One region of the Rufibacter ruber genome, then DNA from elsewhere that is predicted to be linked to it. Evidence: riboswitches for the same ligand, from Rfam matches in the RefSeq annotation. Region 1 holds a riboswitch; the other holds the start of a gene.
The links. Region 1 has a riboswitch for S-adenosylmethionine ahead of FHS90_RS11820 (O-acetylhomoserine aminocarboxypropyltransferase/cysteine synthase family protein). Riboswitches for the same ligand answer to the same signal wherever they lie in the genome.

Region 1 (10,426 bases):
GAGGTGGAGCCGCCCTATACCAAAGTAACCTATACCACCAATGAGGTTATCGCTACGCCTGTTTTAACCGGTTGGACCTATACCGGGCCCCTTACCTATACCGTAATAGAAGGAACGCCTTTGACTGGCACATCAGTTGATCCGGTAACAGGGAAACTGTATGTTTCAACCAGCACCATGAGCACGCTGCAATCTGGTACCAGAACCCTGAGAATTTTAGCCACTGATCAGTTGGGCGCTACCCGTACCACCTACATGACCTACTCCATCAATGATGCCGATGCAGATGGTTACGAACGCGCTGGAGGCATTGAAGTGCTGCCGGTGCAACTGATTTCCTTCTCTGCCACTCCAACGGTGGCCGGTGTACAGCTGAAATGGAGTACTGCCTCTGAGAAAGACAATGACTTCTTCCAGATTGAGCGTAGCCAGGACGGCAGAACGTTCACGGCAGTTGGGAAAGTGCAAGGGAACGGCAACAGCAATACCGTAAAACAGTACGGCTACTTAGATGCCACCACCACTGCTAAAACCCAATACTACAGGTTGAAGCAGGTGGATTACGACGGCAAGTTTGAGTACTCCAGAGTGATCAGTGCAGCAGCGGGTAAAACCGTAACCCCTGCCCAACCATTGGTTTTCCCGAATCCGTTTGTAAAAGAGTTCACGCTCAGTCTGACCAGTGAAACGGCCATGAATGTGACCGTTGAGCTACGTGACCTGCAGAACCGGGTAGTAAAAACTCAAAAAGCCGTGTTGGTAAAAGGAAACAACCATCTGCCTCTAACCACAGACAACCTGCCGGCTGGCACGTACCTCCTTAATGTAACCGGCAACGGGTTAAGGCTGGTGCAGAAAGTGATAAAAACCAATTAAGCCCCACAAACACGGGAGGTAAATTTTAAAAGGCCGGGAGTTCCCGGCCTTTTTTGTTTCTGTTTTTGGCCTGTTTTCGCAAAAACAGGCCAAAAACAGAAACAGCGTCCTCCTTTTCCCCCATCAGGGGCAGCCTGACAGAATAGAGTTACCACATGTTTCTTAAGAACGCAAAAAAAATACCGCTCCTTATCACCTTCCTGTCAGGTAACTAGCAGTTCATTTAGTAAATTCGCAGGTTTTATTTCAATAATATGAAAATCATGAAATTTGGAGGCACCTCCGTAGGCTCTGCGGAGCGGATGGGTGCTGTCTCACAATTGATCCCTGCCCGGGAGCCGGTGATTGTGGTACTGTCAGCAATGTCTGGTACTACCAACCATCTGGTGCAGATTGGGCAACAGCTGGCGCAGGCAGAGAAAGCGCCAGCGGCATCTCTCACAGATCAACTGGAGCAACGCTATAAACAGGTGGTTGCCGAGTTATATAAACAGGAAGCATCTAAAGACAAGGCCAAACAGGTTTTATCTACCGTTTTTACTGATATTAGAACATGCCTTGAGCAGCCGTTTTCCCCCGCCATAGAAAAAATCATTCTGGCCCAGGGCGAACTGCTTTCTACCCAACTCTTCCATATCTTTCAGGAAGAGCAGGGCATTGCCTCTGTCCTGCTTCCGGCGCTGGAGTTCATGAAAATCACCCAGGATGAAGAACCAGACATGGCCTTCATCAGGGAAAACATTCAGAAACAACTCGCCCAGTACCCAGACACCCACCTGTTCATTACCCAGGGCTATATCTGCCGGAACGCCAAGAATGAGATTGACAACCTGAAACGGGGCGGCAGCGACTACTCCGCCTCCCTCATTGGGGCAGCCGTGAAAGCCTCTGAGATCCAGATCTGGACAGACATTGACGGCATGCACAACAATGACCCCAGGGTGGTAAAGAATACGTACCCCATTGCAGAGCTTTCGTTTGACGAGGCAGCCGAGCTGGCGTACTTTGGCGCAAAGATTCTGCACCCCTCCAGCATTCTGCCTGCCCAGCAGCAGAATATTCCGGTAAGGTTATTGAATACCATGCAGCCAGAGGCCGCCGGTACCATCATCTCCTCCAAGCGAAGCGGCAACCAGATCAAAGCGGTGGCGGCCAAAGACGGCATCACCGCCATCAAGATCAAATCTAGCCGCATGTTGCTGGCCTATGGTTTCCTGCGCAGCGTGTTTGAAGTCTTTGAGCGTTTTAAAACGCCTATTGATATGATCACCACCTCTGAGGTGGCCGTGTCCCTGACCATTGACAACCCTGCTTTCCTGCCAGAAATTACCGAGGTGCTGCAGCGTTTTGGCACGGTAGAGATTGACTCTGACCTGACCATCATTTGCGTGGTGGGTGACTTTATGGAAGACCGCCCGGGGGCCGCCCTCAAAGTGGTACAGTCGCTGCGCAACATCCCGCTCCGGATGATCTCATACGGCGGAAGCAAGAACAACATCAGCCTTTTGGTGAATACGGCGCAGAAAGAAGAGGCGCTCATCGCCATCAATGAGGGGGTGTTTCAGGAGAAGAAGGAGGCGAGCAATGCTTAAGGAGCAACTGCCGGCGTTTGCCCACCACCCAACCCCCTTCTACCTGTATGACCTGGAGCTGCTGAAAAAAACACTTTCTTCCGCCCGGGCGGAAGCCGAGCAATACGGCTATCACGTGCACTACGCCTTGAAAGCCAATGCCAACGCCCCTATTCTGGCAGAGATCCTGCAGCAAGGGTTTGGGGCCGACTGCGTGAGCGGGAATGAGGTAAAGCGGGCGCTGGAGGCTGGTTTTACCCCTGACCAGGTGGTGTTTGCCGGGGTAGGCAAATCAGATGCCGAAATCAACTTTGCCCTACAGGCGAATATTTTCTGCTTTAACTGCGAGTCAACCCAGGAGCTGGAGGTAATTCAGGAGCTGGCGGCGGCCCAGGGGAAGGTAGCCCAGGTGGCATTGCGCATCAACCCCAACGTAGATGCCTACACCCACAAGCACATCACCACCGGCCTGGAGGAAAACAAGTTCGGGATCAACCTATGGGAGCTGGAAAGCCTGCTGCCTAAGTTTGCGCAGTGGCCCAACCTGCAACTGATAGGGCTGCACTTTCACATTGGTTCCCAAATCACTGATCTGCGTGCGTATGAGAACCTCTGCGTGAGGGTAAATGAGATTCAGCAGTGGTTTGAGGAGCAAGGCATTCTATTTCCCCACTTAAATGTGGGGGGCGGCCTGGGGGTGAACTACCAGCAGCCAGAAGAACAGCCCATTCCCGACTTCAAAGAGTACTTCGGGATTTTCAACCGCCTGCTAGACAAGCGGGAAGGGCAGCAGGTGCATTTTGAACTGGGCAGGGCGCTGGTAGCCCAGGCGGGAACCCTGATCACCAAAGTCCTCTACATCAAGAACGGGCAGAAAACCAACTTTGCCATTCTGGATGCCGGCATGACCGAACTGATGCGCCCCGCGCTATACCAGGCGTACCACAAAATTGAGAACCTGACCAGTTCCCTTCCGGAGAAAACTTATGATGTGGTAGGTCCCATCTGCGAGTCTACAGATTGTTTCTCTAAAGAAGTGACACTCCCAGAGACCAAACGCGGTGACATCATGGCCATTAGAACAGCAGGTGCCTACGGCGAAGTCATGGCCAACCACTACAACCTCAGAGACACCGTTCAGTCCTTCTACCTGAGTTAGTACTTATTTTATTTCTTTTCCCTGTTTTGGAGCTGTTTTTCAAAAAACAGCTCCAAAACAGGGAAAAACATTTTTACATTTTGAATTCCCTGGCGGAAATACCAGAGAAAGGCTTCAGAAGCAATTCTTGAATAGCGAAGCTGCGCTACGGGGCGGGAAAAGTGTGAGCAAGGTTCTTCTAATGGCCATTGAAGCGTAAAAATCTAATTCACAGGTCTTATTGCGCTAGCAGCTCCCTCCAATTGCACATTCATCTCTCCCATGAGTGATAATGGTTCCTAATCTTTATTCCAGATCAATGGTGTTGAAATGAATTGGAAAAGAGTGTCCACGTCAGTTTCTAGGGGAATTTTTGTTACCCTAACCTTCTCCTAAAAATTCAGCATGTTCTGGCATGCGTGCCCTCCAGTGTCAATATCCCCCTTCGCCCCCTACCAAGGGGGGAGTATCGGAGTGAGTTCTGAGTCCTGAGTCTTGAGTCCTTCCTTTTTCTTTAGGCACTTCAATACGCACGAAGCAGCAATGCCTGGTCTCGCAGCCGCGCCGCGAGGGCAGCCAGAGACCGCCCGTCATCAGTAGGCACGAGTCTGGAGACTCGCGCCAGCGCAGGGAGTATCAGGTAGCGTTAGAAGGCACGGAAGTAACTTCCGCGCCATAGGGGGAGAAAACGCCATTGTGTTTCTGACCTGTTTTCCTGAAAACAGGCCAGAAACACAATGACTGTTTCAATCCTTCGACTGTTTCAATCCTTCTACTTACGAGATTGCTCCTATTTGCTTCAGATGCCGGCACTTCTGCTCCCAGTACTCACTTCTGCCATTGCTACTCCTCTTTTAACACTTCTGCTCTGGCTGATGTGCGCAGCACGGGCTCGACTCAGGCTAGCGGATAAGCAACAGTTACCTGCAGAAACAGACAGAGCAAGTAAGGAAGTAGCAGGAGAGGAACCCAAACCAGTCCTGGCGGTGAGCGCCTCTGTTAATACGGTGCCGCTTCAGCGGCAAGGCCGGAGGGCCTAGTTTTAACAGCAGTGCGAGCCGCCAGGACGGGGCCCCGCGGCCGTGAGCGCTTACCGGAGGCAATGCAACAGCAACGGGATTTCGCACAGGAGCAAACGCCAAAGCCATGGGAAACAGTAGATTACACCTTCCTGCCACAGCCACGGGAGCAGCAGACCGCGCATTCCCACTGCAGCAACACCGCCAAGGGAAACAGCAACCTTCACCCAACCAAGGGAACTGCAGACAAAGAAAACCTGATCAGCAGCAGCAAACTATCCATTGTCAAAAGAAACAGCGAACCGTGCAATCCAGCAGCAGATAGCAGGGTACAGCTGAGTACTCCAGCCACCCGGAGCCGCCGTCAAAAAGCTATCCCGTTCTAGTCAATCTCTAAAACTGCCCCCTTCATTAACCAATGAGCCCCACTCCTGTTTTCGGCCTGTTTTTCAAAAAGTAGCCCAAAAACGAAAACGCCCGGCTTTAAAAGCCAGGCGTCTTGCGCGATTAAAACAAACTAATTTAAACAAGCTACTATCTTTAGAATTGGCCGCCTCTCAGCTAGGAAAGCTCCACGGCCTCATACTTTTTTACATTCTTAGGCGAGGCAAAGTCAGAAGACAAAGCTAAGATGAAGGCACCCGCCTCTCTTATTTTATCCTGGTTGCGCAGCAGGCTCTCTAAGGTGACCATGCCTACCACAGAGTCAGAGTCGGCGGCGCTTTCAATAATGCGCTGGCGGTAGAAGTCCAGCGACTCCAGTAAGTTGGGGTCAGAGGTACGCAGGTACACCTCAATCTGAAAATCAAGCGCCAAAGCAGGCTCTGCCTGACGCTGCTGCAATTTCTTATAGCCGTAGCGGTACCCGTTGCTGATGGAGATAACATCAGACAGCACAGCCGCCCCGGTAGGGTGCCCTCCCGCGCCTTTGCCTTTGAAAAGCTGCGGGCCGGAGTAGCCACCCTGCACCACCACCCCATTAAACTCCTGTTCCACCATTTTCAGGTCGTCAGCGTCCCCTACTAAGCTTGGCAAGACCAGGGGCACAATCTCCCCTTCTGGTGTTAGGTGCACAGATGCCACTAACTTGATGGTACTGCCATTCTGCCGGGCAAACTCCAGATCCCGGTTGCCTAGAGAGTCAATCCCGAAGAAAGCCACCTCCTGCGGTGCCAAAGTTCTGCCAAAAGCGTGCGCAGTGAGAATGCACAGCTTGTGGCGGGAGTCAGCCCCAGCCACGTCTAACCAGGGGTCCAGTTCGGCAAAGCCTTTGTCCTGCGCCTCTTTGAGGGCATCTGCGTACGGCTTCTGTTTCTGGAAAATCTGGCTTAATATATAATTTGAGGAGCCGTTGAGAATGCCATGCACGCGCTCCAGCGGTTCATTTGAAAAATATTCCTCAACGGTTCTTATGATGGGGATACCGCCGGCCACAGCCGCTTCATACAGCAAGACACCTCCAAACTGCTCCTGCAGTTCCAGCAATTCAGGCAGATGGTAGGCTACTAGTTTTTTGTTTGCGGTCACCACCCGCCTGCCCTTACGCAAGGCGGCGGTCACTATGCCGTAGGCTTCTGTGGCATCACTAATGGCCTCCACCAACAGGTCAAGCTGATCATCTGCCAACACTTCCTCCGGATTGAAAGAGAACTCTTCTGCCGGTAACGGACGGACTTTAGCGGGATCTTTCACGCAGATCTTCTCAATCTGAAACGGCAAGTTCTTCTCCCGCGCCAGAATATCATACAGCCCCTGCCCTACGCACCCAAACCCAAACAAGCCTATCTTTAGAATACGGTTGGAATCCATGTCTTTCTCTTTGGTTTTTTCTGTAAAAATGTCTCTAATATTTCCTGTAGCTGGGCAAACTCCAGCAAGAATCCATCATGTCCGTATTCTGAGCGCACCACCTCAAAGGTAGAGTTTGGGATGTGCCGGGCCACTAGCCGCTGCTCAGTGAGCGGGAACAGCACATCTGAATCTACGCCAATGACCAATGTCTCTGCCTGCACCTGCGCCAGCGCTTCTTCAACTGACCCTCTTTCCCTGCCCACGTTGTGGGAATCCATCATTTTGGTAAGGTGCCAATACGAGAAAGCATTGAAGCGTCTGGCCAGTTTCTCGCCCTGGTACTGCTGATAAGAAGCCGCCCTGAAATTATCTATCTTATTCATGTTGGTCTCCCGCTGAGACCGGTTGTATGCCTGGTAATTGCGGTAAGAGAGCAGGGCAACCGCCCGGGCAGTTTTCATTCCGTTCAAACCGGCATCATCTGTGTTCAACTGCCAGGTCACATCCTGCTCAATGGCCATACGCTGGCTCTCGTTAAACGCCACCCCCCATGGGGTCTGGCGGGCGTTAGAAGCCACGTGCACCAGCTTGTTTACCAGTTCTGGGTTACTCACTGCCCACTCCAGCGCCTGCTGCCCCCCCACCGAGCCACCCACCAGCACTTCTATCTCTTCAATCTCCAGGTGCTCCCGCAGGTAGTTGAAGGCCCGCACCACATCACGGTTGGTCAAGGTGGGGAAAGTGTGGTAATATGGCCTCCCTGTATCTGGGTTCAGGGAGAGCGGACCGGTAGAACCATAGCAACTGCCCAGGGTGTTGGCGCAGACAATAAAGTGCCTGGCCGGGTCAAACACCTTGCCCTCCCCAAACAGGCCGCCCCACCAGTCATTGACAAAGGCATTGGCAGTTAAAGCATGGCATACCCAAACTACATTGCTTTTATCAGCATTCAGGGTGCCCCAAGTGGTGTAAAAAAGCTGGAAGCCGGGCAAAGATTGCCCAGACTCCAGTTGGAATTCATCATAAAAGGTAAAGACGCGTCCTTTCAGCATGGCAAGCTACTAGTTTAGGGAAGCCTCCAGCTTCGGTTCACGAACTTTCACTTTGGCAAAGGCTTGCTCAAAATCTGCTTTGATATCCTCCAGGTGCTCAATTCCCAGCGAAACCCGAAGCAAGGTAGGGTCTACCCCAGCCGCGCGCTGCTCCTCTTCATTCAACTGCTGGTGCGTGGTAGAGGCGGGGTGAATGATCAGGGTCTTGGCATCGCCCACGTTGGCCAGATGGCTCACCAGTTCCAGGCTGTTGACAAATACTTCTGCCTCGTCCTTTCCACCTTTCAGGTTAAAACTTAATACACCGCCAAACCCACGCTTGAGGTATTTTTTCGCCAGCGCATGGTATTTGTTAGAAGGCAATCCCGGATAATTCACACTTTCTACCAGCGGGTGCTGTTCCAGCCATTCGGCTATGGCTTGGGCATTCTGCACCGTACGGTCAACGCGCAAGGAAAGCGTCTCCAGCCCTTGAATCAGTTGAAAAGAGTTGAACGGGCTCAGGGCGGGGCCAAAATCCCGCAGTCCCTCCACCCTTGCCCTAATGGCGAAGGCAATGTTCCCAAAAGGACCTTCAGAGCCGAAAACATCCCAGAACACCAGTCCGTGGTAACCTTCAGACGGCTCACTGAACTGCGGAAACTTGCCATTGCCCCAGTTGAAGTTACCGCCGTCTACAATCACGCCGCCCACGCTGGTACCGTGGCCGCCAATCCATTTGGTGGCAGACGCCGTCACCACGTTGGCACCGTGCTCCAGCGGCCGGAACAGGTAACCGCCCGCGCCAAAGGTATTGTCTACTATCAGCGGAATATCATTTTTCTTGGCTACCTGGGCAATGGCCTCAAAGTCAGGAATATTGAAGCGGGGGTTACCAATGGTCTCCAGGTAAAAAGCCTTGGTATTTTCATCTATCAGCGCCTGAAACGTATCTGGCTCATCATCTTTGGTGAATCTGACCTCTATTCCAAGGCGTTTGAACGCTACTTTAAATTGGTTGTAAGAACCGCCGTACAGGTTGCTGGTGGTCACAAAATTGTCACCCGCCTGCAGAATATTGTTCAGGGCAATGAACTGTGCCGCCTGCCCAGAGCCCACGGCCAGGGCCGCCACTCCGCCTTCTAAAGCCGCAATGCGTTTCTCAAACACATCGGTGGTGGGGTTCATGATGCGGGTGTAGATGTTCCCGAACTGCTTCAGGGCAAACAGGTTGGCGCCATGCTCTGCGTTCTCAAACACATACGAGGTGGTTTGGTAGATAGGAACGGCGCGGGAACGGGTGGTAGGGTCTATTTCCTGGCCGGCATGCAGTTGAAGGGTTTCAAAACGATATGAATTAGACATAGTACTTCTAGGTTACACTTGAAAAATTGAACAAAAACAGGATACTAGGAAAACTTACGCGTAGGCGCGTCTCCCCGCGGCAGCGCGGTAAGCCCTAGAAAACCAGAAGGTTCAGATTAGCGACAACAGCAACAACAGTCCTGAATGGACATTCGCATTTCTGTTGGGCAGAAAGAAGGGGTGTAACCAAATAGCGTCACCGTTTGGCGCGCCAAAGCATTGCTAGAAGTGGGTTGGATAGTAATTTCCATCTTCGTATCAATTTATATTCCCCAGGGCAATATGTCCGCTGGGATCAGGAATTAGCACCTTACCTCTTAGTAGGTTGCTAGAGCTTCATTGAGCCTGTCTCTCCGCTCTTCTTTATAAATCAACTACCGGAATAATTGACTTGATACTGCAAATGTAAAGCCCGAAAGTTCATCTGCAAACAATTTATAAAAAATTTTACAAATTAATTTTACGAAGGCTTTAACCAAGGGTTGTTAAGGTTGCAATATTGACAGCAGAAACTAACATTCATTAGCATGTTGTTATTTGTTTTGATCTTAGGGGAGGGAACGGGATAGCGTTTTGTCTGTTCCAAAGCTGGTGCTGGTACTGTTGTTTCCTTTCATTGCTGCTAAAATGCGAAGTTAGTTGTCCCCTTGGCGGTGGCGTTTGCTCCGGTGCCTCACTCACTGCATTGTTTCATCTTTTCCGGTAAGCGCTCACGGCCGCGGGGCCCCGTCCTGGCGGTGAGCACTGCTGTTAAAACTAGGCCCTCCGGCCTTGCCGCTGAAGCGGCACCGTATTAACAGAGGCGCTCACCCCCACGACTGGTTGCTGTTCCTCTCCTGTAACTGCTTGTGCTGTTATGTCTGCCTCTGCAGGTAGCTGCTGCTGCCCCGCTAGCCTGAGACGAGCCCGTGCTGCGCACATCAGCCAGAGGCAGAAGTGTTGTTGTTCATTGTTGCTTTCTCTGGTTCAAGTTTTCAACTTGGACCTATAATGGCGGAAGCTTTCAGCTTCCATGAGGCGGCCGCCTCACATTACCTCTGCCCTCTATAGCTCCATATGGCGCGGAAGTTCCTTCCGTGCCTTCTAACGCCAGCAGATACTCCCGCGCTGGCGCGAGTCCCCAGACGCGTGCCTACTGATGACGGGCGGTCTCCGGCTGCCCCCGCGGCGCGGCAGCGAAACCAGGCATTGCTGCTTCATTCGTACTGATTTGCGTAAGGAAAAAATGAAAGGACTCAGAACTCAAGACTCAGAACTCACTTTGACACTCCCCCTTGGAAGGGGGCGAAGGGGGATGTTGACACAGGAGCGCACGCATTGCAGAGATTCGGTCACCCGTCTCTTTCCCTACCCATGCCTAATACTCCTGTTGGGGTGGATTCTCATGATGATTAAGTTGCTTTCCCATAATAAACTAAAATCACATACTTGACTCAGAACTACCACCAGGCGCCGTAGCCTCCGGAGGAACCGCGGGTGTTTGCGACAACTTCCGTTTTAGACCTGTTTTCTCAAAAACAGCTCTAAAACGGAAAATAGAAGATGCACCCAGCCGCTGAAAACAGGACGGGAGGGCACTTGCCCCGTGCCGTTCCTTTCCTAACTTTGCCGGGGTTAGCCCATTTGTATGCAAGC
Region 2 (10,426 bases), on a different contig from region 1:
TTGGCGAAAACAGGCCAGAAACAGCATAGCGTTGTTGCTTCTCCCTGCGGAAGAAGGTCAGGAGGAGGGGAAACGGTTCATGTTGTTATGGCAGAAGCTACTGGCACAGACGCTCGCAGGTCTGAAAGACGCTACGAGGTCTTTTGAGCAGGCGGCACAGCGGGGGCAGGCGTATGGAACCCACCCCCTCCCGGGAGGGGAATTCTCTGCAACGCGTGCCCTCCTATCTAAACATCCCCCTTCGCCCCCTTCAAAGGGGGAGTATCGAAGTGAGTTTTGAGTTCTGAGTCTTGAGTTCTGAATCCTTTCTTTCATCTCAGGTACTTCAGCACGAATGAAGCAGCTATGCCTGGTCTCGCAGCCGCGCCGCGGAGGCAGCCAGAGACCGCCCGTCATCAGTAGGCACGCGTCTGGGGACTCGCGCCAGCGCATGATAGGGGAAACCATTCGCATCAGCAATCAACAGCCAATCAACCATTCCACCGGCTGATGTGCGCAGCACGGGCTCGACTCAGGCTAGCGGAACTACAGCACTAACCTGCAAACAATCTACATCAAGAAAAGCAATAGCAGCAATGGAACCTAAACCAGTCGTGGGGGTGAGCGCCTCTGTTAATACGGTGCCGCTCCAGCGGCAAGGCCGGAGGGCCTAGTTTTAACAGCAGTGCTCACCGCCAGGACGGGGCCCCGCGGCCGTGAGCGCTTACCGGAAAAGATGAAACAATGCAGTGAGTGAGGCACCGCGTCAACCACCAAAGCCAAGGGAACAGCGGACTACGCATTCCTGCAGCAGCAATTGGCTGTCACTAAATACAGCATCAAGCGCCACCGCCAAGGGATCAGCATACTACGCATACCTGCCGCAGCCAGGGGAGCAGCAGACTTCGCATTGCAGCAGCAGCAACTGGCAGTTACTAACCTACGGCAGCCACTGCCAAGGGAACCTCAGACGACACATCGCCTTTAGAACAGCAGACCAATCCTTCCCGCTGCAAAGCGCCTAGCTGTATGCCCCAACCGCCAGACCTTCTCCCCCGTACAGTCTGCAAACAACTACTGCCTATGTCCTCGGCCCAACACCAGATCAAGCATTTCTTTCCGCGCAGCGCGCACTATGACCCCCAATGGGTGCGGGAGCATTCAATGGGCGAAAACGTACTTTTCAACCTGGAGAGCATCACAGCCCTGCTGCCTCTGAGGGAAGGTATGCGGGTGCTGGACCTGGGCTGCGGCAAGGCGGCCAGCTCCATTTTTCTGGCGAAGGAATTCAAGGTGCAGGTGTGGGCGGTAGACGAGGCCATTTCGGCCACGGCCAATTATACGCGTGTGCTGGAGGCCGGGCTGGAGAACCGCGTGTTCCCGCTGCAGGCAGACGCCCGCGCGCTCCCCTTCCCGGAGGAGTTCTTTGACGTGGTGCTGGTGATTGACTCGTACACCTATTTTGGGACAGATGACAAGTACCTGCCCTACATCTGCCACTTTCTAAAGCCAGACGGATACATTGGCGTTGTAGACGTCTGCTTCAAAGAAGAGATTGAGACACTGGAGCAGGTGCCCGTGTTTCTGCGCGAAGACTACCAGGATTACTGGTACTACATCCATTCGGTGCCCTGGTGGCGGAAGCTCTGGGAGAAGACGGGCCTGGTGCAGGTCACGGTGGCAGAGCTGCTGCCGGCCGCCGAGCTCATACGGGAGCAGTACGTGAAGGATTTTGAGGAGCACGGCCAGAAAAATGACCCTTTTGCCCGGGCGCTCAAAAAAGACAACCACCACCATATCAGCTTTTTCCGGCTTATTGGGCAGAGAACCCGCAAAGATGCCTACCTGCAGTCTTACAAAAAAAGTTAACTTTGCCCCAGCGGCGGCCACTGACCGGGAGGCTGTACCGGCTGCGTACGTTTTTGAAACTGGTAAAATAATTCTGCCCCAACTGCAGTTTTATAGGGGCTGGGGCAGTATCACCTGTCTTAGAAACAAGAATTAACTTTACTATGAAGAAACTGCGATTTATTTTTGGGCTGAGCCTGCTGTGGTGTTGCCTTTTCTCTGTTACCCAGGCCCGTGCCCAGCAGCATGGCGTTGGGATCAGGGTGGGGGGCCTTTCATCTGGGATCTCCGGCAAGTACTTCCTGAACGGAAGCGCGGCCATAGAAGCGATCATAGGCACCAGTTTCGGGCGCAAAGGCTTTCATCTCACCGGGCTGTATGAGCTGCACGCCAGTGCCCTGGGGGTACCGGGACTGCAGTGGTTTTACGGCGCGGGGGCGCACATTGGCTCCTACAAGGGGCGGTATTACCATGACCGCACCTACAAACACTACTATGATTCAGCAAATAAAACCCTCGCCACGGTGGGGATAGACGGAATTGTAGGTCTGGAATATCAGATTACGGAAATTCCGGTTTCGGTGGGCATCGATTTTAAGCCATTTTTGGATGTCAACCAAGACGGTCTTTTCTTGTTTCCTGACGGAGCTCTGACCGTTAGGTACACATTCTAATGCTTCCCCAGACCTACTTGAAAAAGCCTGCCCTGTGCAGGCTTTTTCTATTTCTGCGGTTTCTGTTTTAGGGCTGTTTTTCAGAAAACAGCCCCAAAACAGAAACCGGGTTCAGACTTTTTCTCACACGCACTTTTCTTTTAGCCGGCCGCCGGCCGAAACAAATACCTACTATTTACACCTTCCCCAGCACTTTATCCTCAACAACCTCGTTGACAAGATAGCAGCCCCAGTAGATGGTCTGGTTTTTTATTTTCATCTTTAGGGCATGTGTAAAGTTGGTCTATCTTGCGGCAGGCGGTTTTGGCAGGAGTTGCCTATTGGCTTCTCTCACCTTTGCAGCACTGGCACAAGGCTGAAGAATTCTTTTGGCAGCACCTTATTCTAGCTGTTTGTACTGACAGACCACTGATTTAAACCTTCTCCTTGGCACAAAAACCCCCTACCGGCGCTGCCTGGCCTTTTCACTTCCTCTTCATGTCTTCCAAGTTAAAATTCATCAATAAAGATAAGTCTGCGTTCTATGCCACCACCCGTTTACGGGTAGAGGCTTACCTGAAAGAAAATGGCAACTCTAAGCATGCCAACGCCGCCATGTGGCGCAAAATAGCCTTCTACCTGGTGGGGGCGGCTGGCCTTTATGGTCTTATTCTCTCCAATTTGTTTTCTGTGTGGCAAATGTTTGGGCTGGCCTTGCTGCTGGGGGTGTTTTGCGCATTGATTGGCTTCAATGTGTGCCATGACGCTATTCACGGGTCGCTTTCGGCCAGCAACAAGGTTAACAAAAGCTACAGCTTTGTCTTTAACCTCATTGGCGCCAGCCCCTACGTCTGGAATTTGACCCACAACGTGGTGCACCATACCTACACCAACATACCTGGCCATGATGAGGACATAGAGGTGGCACCCGGCCTCATACGGGTAAACCCGGAGGAGAAGGTCTTGAAACACCAGCGGTTCCAGCATATTTACGCCTTCGGGCTTTATAGCCTTTCTTCCATCTCCTGGGTGCTGAGGAAAGACTACCTCAAGTTCTTCCAGAAAAAGATAGGAGAACATGCCACGGTCAACCACCCTAAAAAAGAGGTCTTCAGGCTCTTCTTTTACAAGACCATCTATTACGTGATGTTCATTGCACTGCCCCTGGTTCTCTTAGACATTACCTGGTGGCAGTTTTTGATTGGCTTTGTTAGCCTGCACCTGGTGGAGGGGCTGGTTCTGGGGCTGGTTTTCCAGTTGGCGCACGTGGTAGAAGGAGCCGATTTCCCTACGCCCAATGAAGACGGCAACATGGAGGAAGCCTGGGCAGACCACCAGATGCGTACTACCGCCAACTTCGCCACGCAGAACAAGCTGGCTGGCTTCCTGCTGGGCGGCCTGAACCAGCAGATTGAACACCATCTCTTCCCTAAAGTTTGTCACATCCATTATCCGGGCATTGCGGCCATTGTCAAAGCCACAGCGCATGAGTTCGGGCTGCCCTACATTGAAAGCCCTACATTCTTGAAGGCTTTGAGCTCCCACTACCGCATGCTCAAGAAGCTGGGCTGGCAGGCGTACCGGGAACAATCCCTTTCCTTGGCAACTGAAAGCTCAAAGCATAAGCACCTTCTTGTCAGCTAAGCCCTAGACCTGCTAGCTGAAAACGCATGTGCCTTGCCCTAACGCTTATGCCAGCCGCGCAGCACGCAGGTTACTTTTAGACAGGAGTTTCTCCTATTCCTGTTTTCGGCCTGTTTTTGGGAAAACAGGCCGAAAACGGTTTACTCAAATTCCTTCTCCTCTCCCCGTACTTAAAAATCAAGCCCCCAATACCTTCATTTGCAGAATCCAACCCCAGCCTGTACCTTTGCAGATGCTTATCAAGAAAGACGGAGGGATTAGGCCCTGTGATGTCTTAGCAACCCAATTCAGTTGGGTGCTACTTCCTACCCGCTGCACCTACGCGCCGGGGGAGATGAGTGACGGAGATTCCTACACACCTGCCCGCCACTTTCCTCCTACCCTTTCTTGAGCCGCCACTAACCCTTTAGGTTTGCACAAGAAGATGACCCGCATTGAGGAAGAAGTACAGAAACGAATTTTAGTCTTAGACGGTGCCATGGGTACCATGATCCAGCGGTACAACCTGCAAGAGGAAGATTACCGCGGCCAGCGTTTCAAAGACTACCACCTGGACGTGAAGGGCAACAATGATTTGCTTTCCCTCACCCAACCCCACATCATCAAGGAAATCCACAGCCTCTACTTTGAGGCGGGCGCCGATATAGCCGAAACCAACACCTTCAGCGGCACCTCCATTGCCATGGCCGACTACGACATGCAGGACCTGGTGTACGAACTGAACTATGAATCTGCCAGAATAGCCAAAGAAGCCGCCCAGGAATGGACTGCCAAAACCCCGGAGAAACCCCGCTTCGTAGCCGGCGCCATCGGGCCTACCAACCGTACCGCTTCTTTATCGCCGGATGTGAACAACCCCGGCTACCGCGCCATCACGTATGATGAGCTGGTAGAAGCCTACACCGAGCAGGTGCGCGGGCTGGTAGACGGCGGCGTGGATTTGCTGTTGGTAGAAACCATCTTTGATACCCTCAATGCCAAGGCGGCCCTGTTCGCCATTGACCAATACAGCCAGCAGACGGGCAAGCGCTTGCCGCTCATGGTGTCCGGCACTATTACTGATGCCAGCGGTCGTACGCTTTCCGGCCAGACCGTGGAGGCGTTTTTGTACTCGGTTTCACACATGCCGTTGCTGAGCGTGGGCTTTAACTGTGCCCTCGGGGCGAAGCAGCTGCGGCCGCACTTGCAGTCTTTAAGCAAGGCGTCAAAATTCCATATCAGTGCGTACCCCAATGCCGGTCTGCCCAACGCCTTCGGGGCGTACGACGAGACGCCGGAGCAAATGGGCCAGCACATCCGTGATTTCCTGGAGAACAACTTCGTGAACATCGTGGGGGGCTGCTGCGGTACCACCCCGCCGCACATCAAGGTCATCGCTGAGATTGCCAAAGAATACCCGCCGCGTCCGTTGCCGCAGTTACCGGCCGTTCCTACCTACTCGGGCCTGGAGCCGCTCACGGTGTACGAAGGCTCTAACTTTGTGAACATTGGCGAGCGTACCAACGTGACCGGTTCCAAGAAATTCGCCCGTCTCATTCTGAACGAGCAGTACGAAGAAGCCCTGGCCGTAGCCCGTCAGCAGGTGGAGAACGGGGCCCAGATCATTGACGTGAACATGGACGAAGGCATGCTGGACTCAGAAGCCGCCATGACCTTGTTCCTGAACCTCATCGCCTCTGAACCAGACATCGCCCGCGTGCCCATCATGATTGACTCCTCCAAGTGGAGCGTGATTGAGGCCGGTCTCAAGTGCGTGCAGGGAAAAGCCATCGTGAACTCTATCTCCCTCAAAGAAGGCGAAGAAAAATTCAAAGAGTATGCCCGCAAAGTGCGCAGCTACGGCGCGGCTGTGGTGGTCATGGCCTTTGACGAAGAAGGCCAGGCCGACAACTACGAGCGCCGCATCCAGATCTGCGAGCGTGCTTACAACATCTTAACCAAAGAAGTAGGCTTCCCCGCCGAGGACATCATCTTTGACCCCAACATCCTGACCGTGGCCACCGGTATGGAGGAGCACAACAACTACGCCGTCGACTTCATTAACGCCACCCGCTGGATCAAGCAGAACCTGCCCGGTGCCAAAGTAAGCGGCGGGGTGAGTAATATTTCGTTCTCGTTCCGGGGCAATGACCCCGTGCGCGAAGCCATGCACTCGGTGTTCCTGTACCATGCCATCAAAGCCGGTCTGGACATGGGCATCGTGAACGCGGGTATGCTGGAAGTCTACGAGGAAATTCCGAAAGACCTGCTGGAGCGCGTGGAAGATGTGTTGCTGAACCGCCGCCCAGACGCCACCGAGCGCCTCGTGGAGTTCGCCGAAACGGTGAAAAACAAAGGCAAAGAAGTGGTGCGCGACGAGGCCTGGCGCAACGAACCGGTGCAAAAGCGTTTAACGCACGCATTGGTGAAAGGACTGGTAGAATACATTGACCAGGACGTGGAAGAAGCCCGCCACCTGTACAGCAAACCGCTGGAAGTGATTGAAGGTCCGCTCATGGACGGCATGAACGTGGTAGGCGACCTCTTCGGCGAAGGCAAAATGTTTCTCCCGCAGGTGGTGAAAAGCGCCCGCGTGATGAAAAAAGCGGTGGCGTATTTGTTGCCTTATATTGAAGAAGAGAAAGCGAGAGTGGCTGCGCTGGAAGCAGAAGACGGACCTCACCCCCAACCCCTCTCCCACGGAGAGGGGAGTTCTGCTGATGCGTTGGGAAACTTTGTGTTTACATCGCCGGCCGAAAAGTGGAAAGTTTTGAAGGAGTTTGCGCAGCACAACCGCCAAGAGCCTACCAAAGCAGAAGATGTGCTGTGGCAAGCCCTTAGAAATCGAAAATTGGAGGGCTTCAAGTTCAGGAGACAGCACGCTATTGAAGAATTCATCGCCGATTTTGCGTGCTTGAATCCACGCGTAGTGGTAGAAGTGGACGGAGAAATCCATGAGCAGCAGCAAGAATACGATGCGCTGAGAACCGATTATTTGAACAGCCTTGGTTTCAGAGTAATCCGCTTCACCAACGAGGAAGTGCTCACCCAAATACCGCAGGTGTTAGAAAAAATAAGAAAGGAACTCCAAAAGGAACCATTACCGCTCCCAACCCCATCAGCGGACACCCCCTCTCCGCGGGAGAGGGGGCAGGGGGGTGAGGTCTCCCGCTATGCCGGGCGCATTCTCCTCGCCACCGTGAAAGGCGACGTACACGACATAGGCAAAAACATTGTGGGCGTGGTACTGGCCTGTAACAACTACGAGGTGATTGACCTGGGCGTCATGACCCCCGCCGATAAAATTCTGGATGCCGCCCGTGAGCACAACGTAGACGTAATCGGCCTCAGTGGTCTGATTACGCCTTCTTTGGACGAGATGGTGCACGTTGCCCGAGAAATGGAGCGCCAGAACTTCAACATTCCGCTGCTCATTGGCGGGGCCACCACGTCCCGTGCCCATACCGCTGTGAAAGTGGCACCGGCCTACAACGGCACCGTGGTACACGTGCTGGATGCCTCGCGCAGCGTGCCCGTGGTAGGCAACCTGCTGAGCCCGGACAATAAAGAGCAGTTTGCGGCAGACATCAGGAAAGAATATGACGAGATGCGCGAAGGCTACCTGAGCCGCCAGAAGGAAAAGAAATACCTGCCCCTGCCGCAGGCCCGTGCGAACAAACTACCCATTGAGTGGAAAGCCGAAGATGTGTACACGCCCGCCAAAACCGGTGTACAGGTGTTCCAAAACTTCCCGCTGGAAGAACTGGTGCCGTACATTGACTGGACGCCCTTCTTCCAGGCCTGGGAGCTGCACGGCAAATTCCCGAGACTGCTGGAAGACGCAGTAGTGGGTGCCGAAGCCACCAAACTGTACGCCGATGCTCAGGCCCTGCTCCAACGCATTGTAGACGAAAAACTGCTCACCGCCAACGGCGTGGCAGGTCTGTTCCCAGCCAACAGCATAGGGGATGATGACGTGGAAATCTACACCAATGAGCAACGCACCGAAGTCCTCACACACTTCCGTACCCTACGCCAGCAAGGCCAGAAAGGCCCGAACGTGCCCAACTTAGCTTTGGCTGACTTTGTCGCGCCTAAAGAAACCGGATTGGCAGATTACACGGGTGGTTTCGCGGTAACCGCCGGTATTGGCCTGGACGATCTGGTAAAACAGTTTGAAGCCGATCATGACGATTACCACAGCATCATGGCCAAAGCCTTAGCTGATCGTCTGGCCGAAGCATTCGCGGAGAAACTACACGAGATTGTGCGTAAGGAGATTTGGGCCTACGAGCCCGAGGAAAGCCTCACCAACGAAGAACTCATCAAAGAGAAATACCAGGGCATCCGTCCGGCGCCCGGTTATCCGGCCTGCCCGGACCATACCGAGAAAACCACGCTGTTCCAGCTCCTGAACGTGGAGAAGCACACCGGCATCACCTTAACCGAGAGTCTGGCCATGTGGCCTACGGCGGCGGTGTCGGGTATGTACTTCGCGCACAGGCAGTCACGGTACTTCGGGTTGGGCAAGATTGAGAAAGACCAGGTGGTAGATTACGCGCAACGCAAAGGCATGCCTGTGGAGGAAACCGAGCGCTGGCTGTCGCCGAATTTAAATTACTGATTTTCCGTTTTTGGCCTGTTTTGGTGAAAACAGGCCAAAAACGGAAAACCAAACAGGTGGAGTGGAGCCGGAGAAACCCGTCTTTTATATTGTACTCTGTTTTCTCTGCAACCCTCTCCCCCTGCTGTCATCCTGAAAGGAACTTAGGGAACAGTAGGCGAACTAGAAAAGCGTGGAAAAAGCGCTGCTACTGTTCGCTCACAAGATCCTTCCAGGATGACAAAAAGAAGGGAATAAGAGCCGAAACAAAAGCAATAAGAAAGGTAAACCTCTAGAGACATAAACAAAATAGCGAAAGCGATGTCTGTGTCTAATGGCAGTCCCGTTTTTGGCCCGTTTTCCAGAAAACAGGCCAAAAATGGGAAAGGACCCAAGCAGAAGCTTACCCCATAGAATTACAATAAAACAGAAGCATCGCCCTGGGCGGAATCAAAAATAAACATCGGCCAACGGCCAAAAAAGACACCGACACTACGTCAATGAAAGTTACCGAGCACTTACAGAACGCTACCCAAACCCTTTTCTCTTTTGAGATATTACCACCGGTGAAGGGCACCAGCATTCAGTCTATTTACCAGGGCATTGACCCGCTCATGGAGTTCAAGCCGCCGTTCATCAACGTGACCTACCACCGCGAGGAGTACGTGTTCAAGGAGCGCGAGAACGGTTTGCTGGAGAAAATCACCATTAGAAAGCGGCCCGGCACGGTGGGCATCTGCTCCGCCATCATGAACAAGTACCACGTAGACGCGGTGCCGCACATCATCTGCGGGGGCTTCAGCAAAGAGGAAACCGAGAACGCGCTCATGGACCTCAACTTCCTGGGCATTGACAACGTGCTCTTGCTGCGCGGCGATGCGGTGAAGACCGAGCCGGGCTTTAGACCGCACAAAGACGGTCACGCCCACGCCTCTGAGTTAATTCAGCAGGTGGTGCAGCTGAACCACGGCAAATACCTGGATGAGGAAATGGAGAACCCTGTGCCCACCGATTTCTGCATTGGCGTAGCCGGTTACCCGGAAAAACACATGGAGGCCCCCAACCTGTCTACTGACCTGAAGTACCTGAAACAGAAGGTTGACCTGGGGGCAGATTACATCATCACGCAGATGTTCTTTGACAACGAGAAGTTCTGTGATTTTGTGAAAGCCTGCCGCGCCGCGGGAATCAACGTGCCCATTATCCCGGGCCTGAAGCCGCTGACCACCAAAAACCAGCTCAACGTGCTGCCGCGCTATTTCAACATTGACCTGCCTGAGGATCTGGTGAACGCCGTAGAAGCCGCCACAACGCCCGCGCAGGTGAAACAGATAGGCATTGAATGGACCATTCAGCAATGCAAAGAGCTGGTGGAGTTTGGGGTGCCCTGCCTGCACTTCTATACCATGAGCAAGTCTGAGGCCACCGCGGCTGTGGCAAGAGCCATTTTCTAACAGCTGTTTTCAGGCTGTTTTTCAAAAAGCAGCCCCAAAACGGGAGCCTGTCTATTTAACCAGACAGGCTCCCGTTTTTATTTGACAGCATGCTCTCTGTTATCTTCTGCCCCCACGCAACTGTTGATTCTATTCCTGTTTTCAGCCTATTTTTTGAAAAACAGCCCCAAAACGGGAATGTGTCCCAAGAGAAAAGTTCACCTGAAGATCAGTAGCCAATGTGCAAGATGGCATCTCCCTGGTTGACCACGGGCATGTTGTTGACG

Region 2: it holds a riboswitch for S-adenosylmethionine, as region 1 does, so the genes downstream of both, metH (methionine synthase) here and FHS90_RS11820 (O-acetylhomoserine aminocarboxypropyltransferase/cysteine synthase family protein) in region 1, are expected to answer to the same signal.

Annotation. Positions count from the first base shown of each region.
Region 1 is NZ_JACJIQ010000009.1:25,724-36,149, reverse strand. Features, by position in the region: gene FHS90_RS11845 (Ig-like domain-containing protein) at 1-876, shown strand, start outside; gene FHS90_RS11840 (aspartate kinase) at 1,131-2,468, shown strand; gene lysA (diaminopimelate decarboxylase) at 2,461-3,606, shown strand; gene FHS90_RS11830 (homoserine dehydrogenase family protein) at 5,166-6,413, opposite strand; gene metX (homoserine O-acetyltransferase MetX) at 6,392-7,447, opposite strand; gene FHS90_RS11820 (O-acetylhomoserine aminocarboxypropyltransferase/cysteine synthase family protein) at 7,457-8,791, opposite strand; SAM riboswitch class I at 9,052-9,163, opposite strand; gene FHS90_RS11815 (phosphoribosylaminoimidazolesuccinocarboxamide synthase) at 10,419-10,426, shown strand, end outside.
Region 2 is NZ_JACJIQ010000011.1:15,929-26,354, reverse strand. Features, by position in the region: gene FHS90_RS13425 (SAM-dependent methyltransferase) at 1,063-1,848, shown strand; gene FHS90_RS13420 (hypothetical protein) at 1,992-2,501, shown strand; gene FHS90_RS13415 (fatty acid desaturase family protein) at 2,979-4,124, shown strand; SAM riboswitch class I at 4,358-4,465, shown strand; gene metH (methionine synthase) at 4,549-8,727, shown strand; gene metF (methylenetetrahydrofolate reductase [NAD(P)H]) at 9,207-10,160, shown strand; gene FHS90_RS13400 (succinylglutamate desuccinylase/aspartoacylase family protein) at 10,369-10,426, opposite strand, start outside.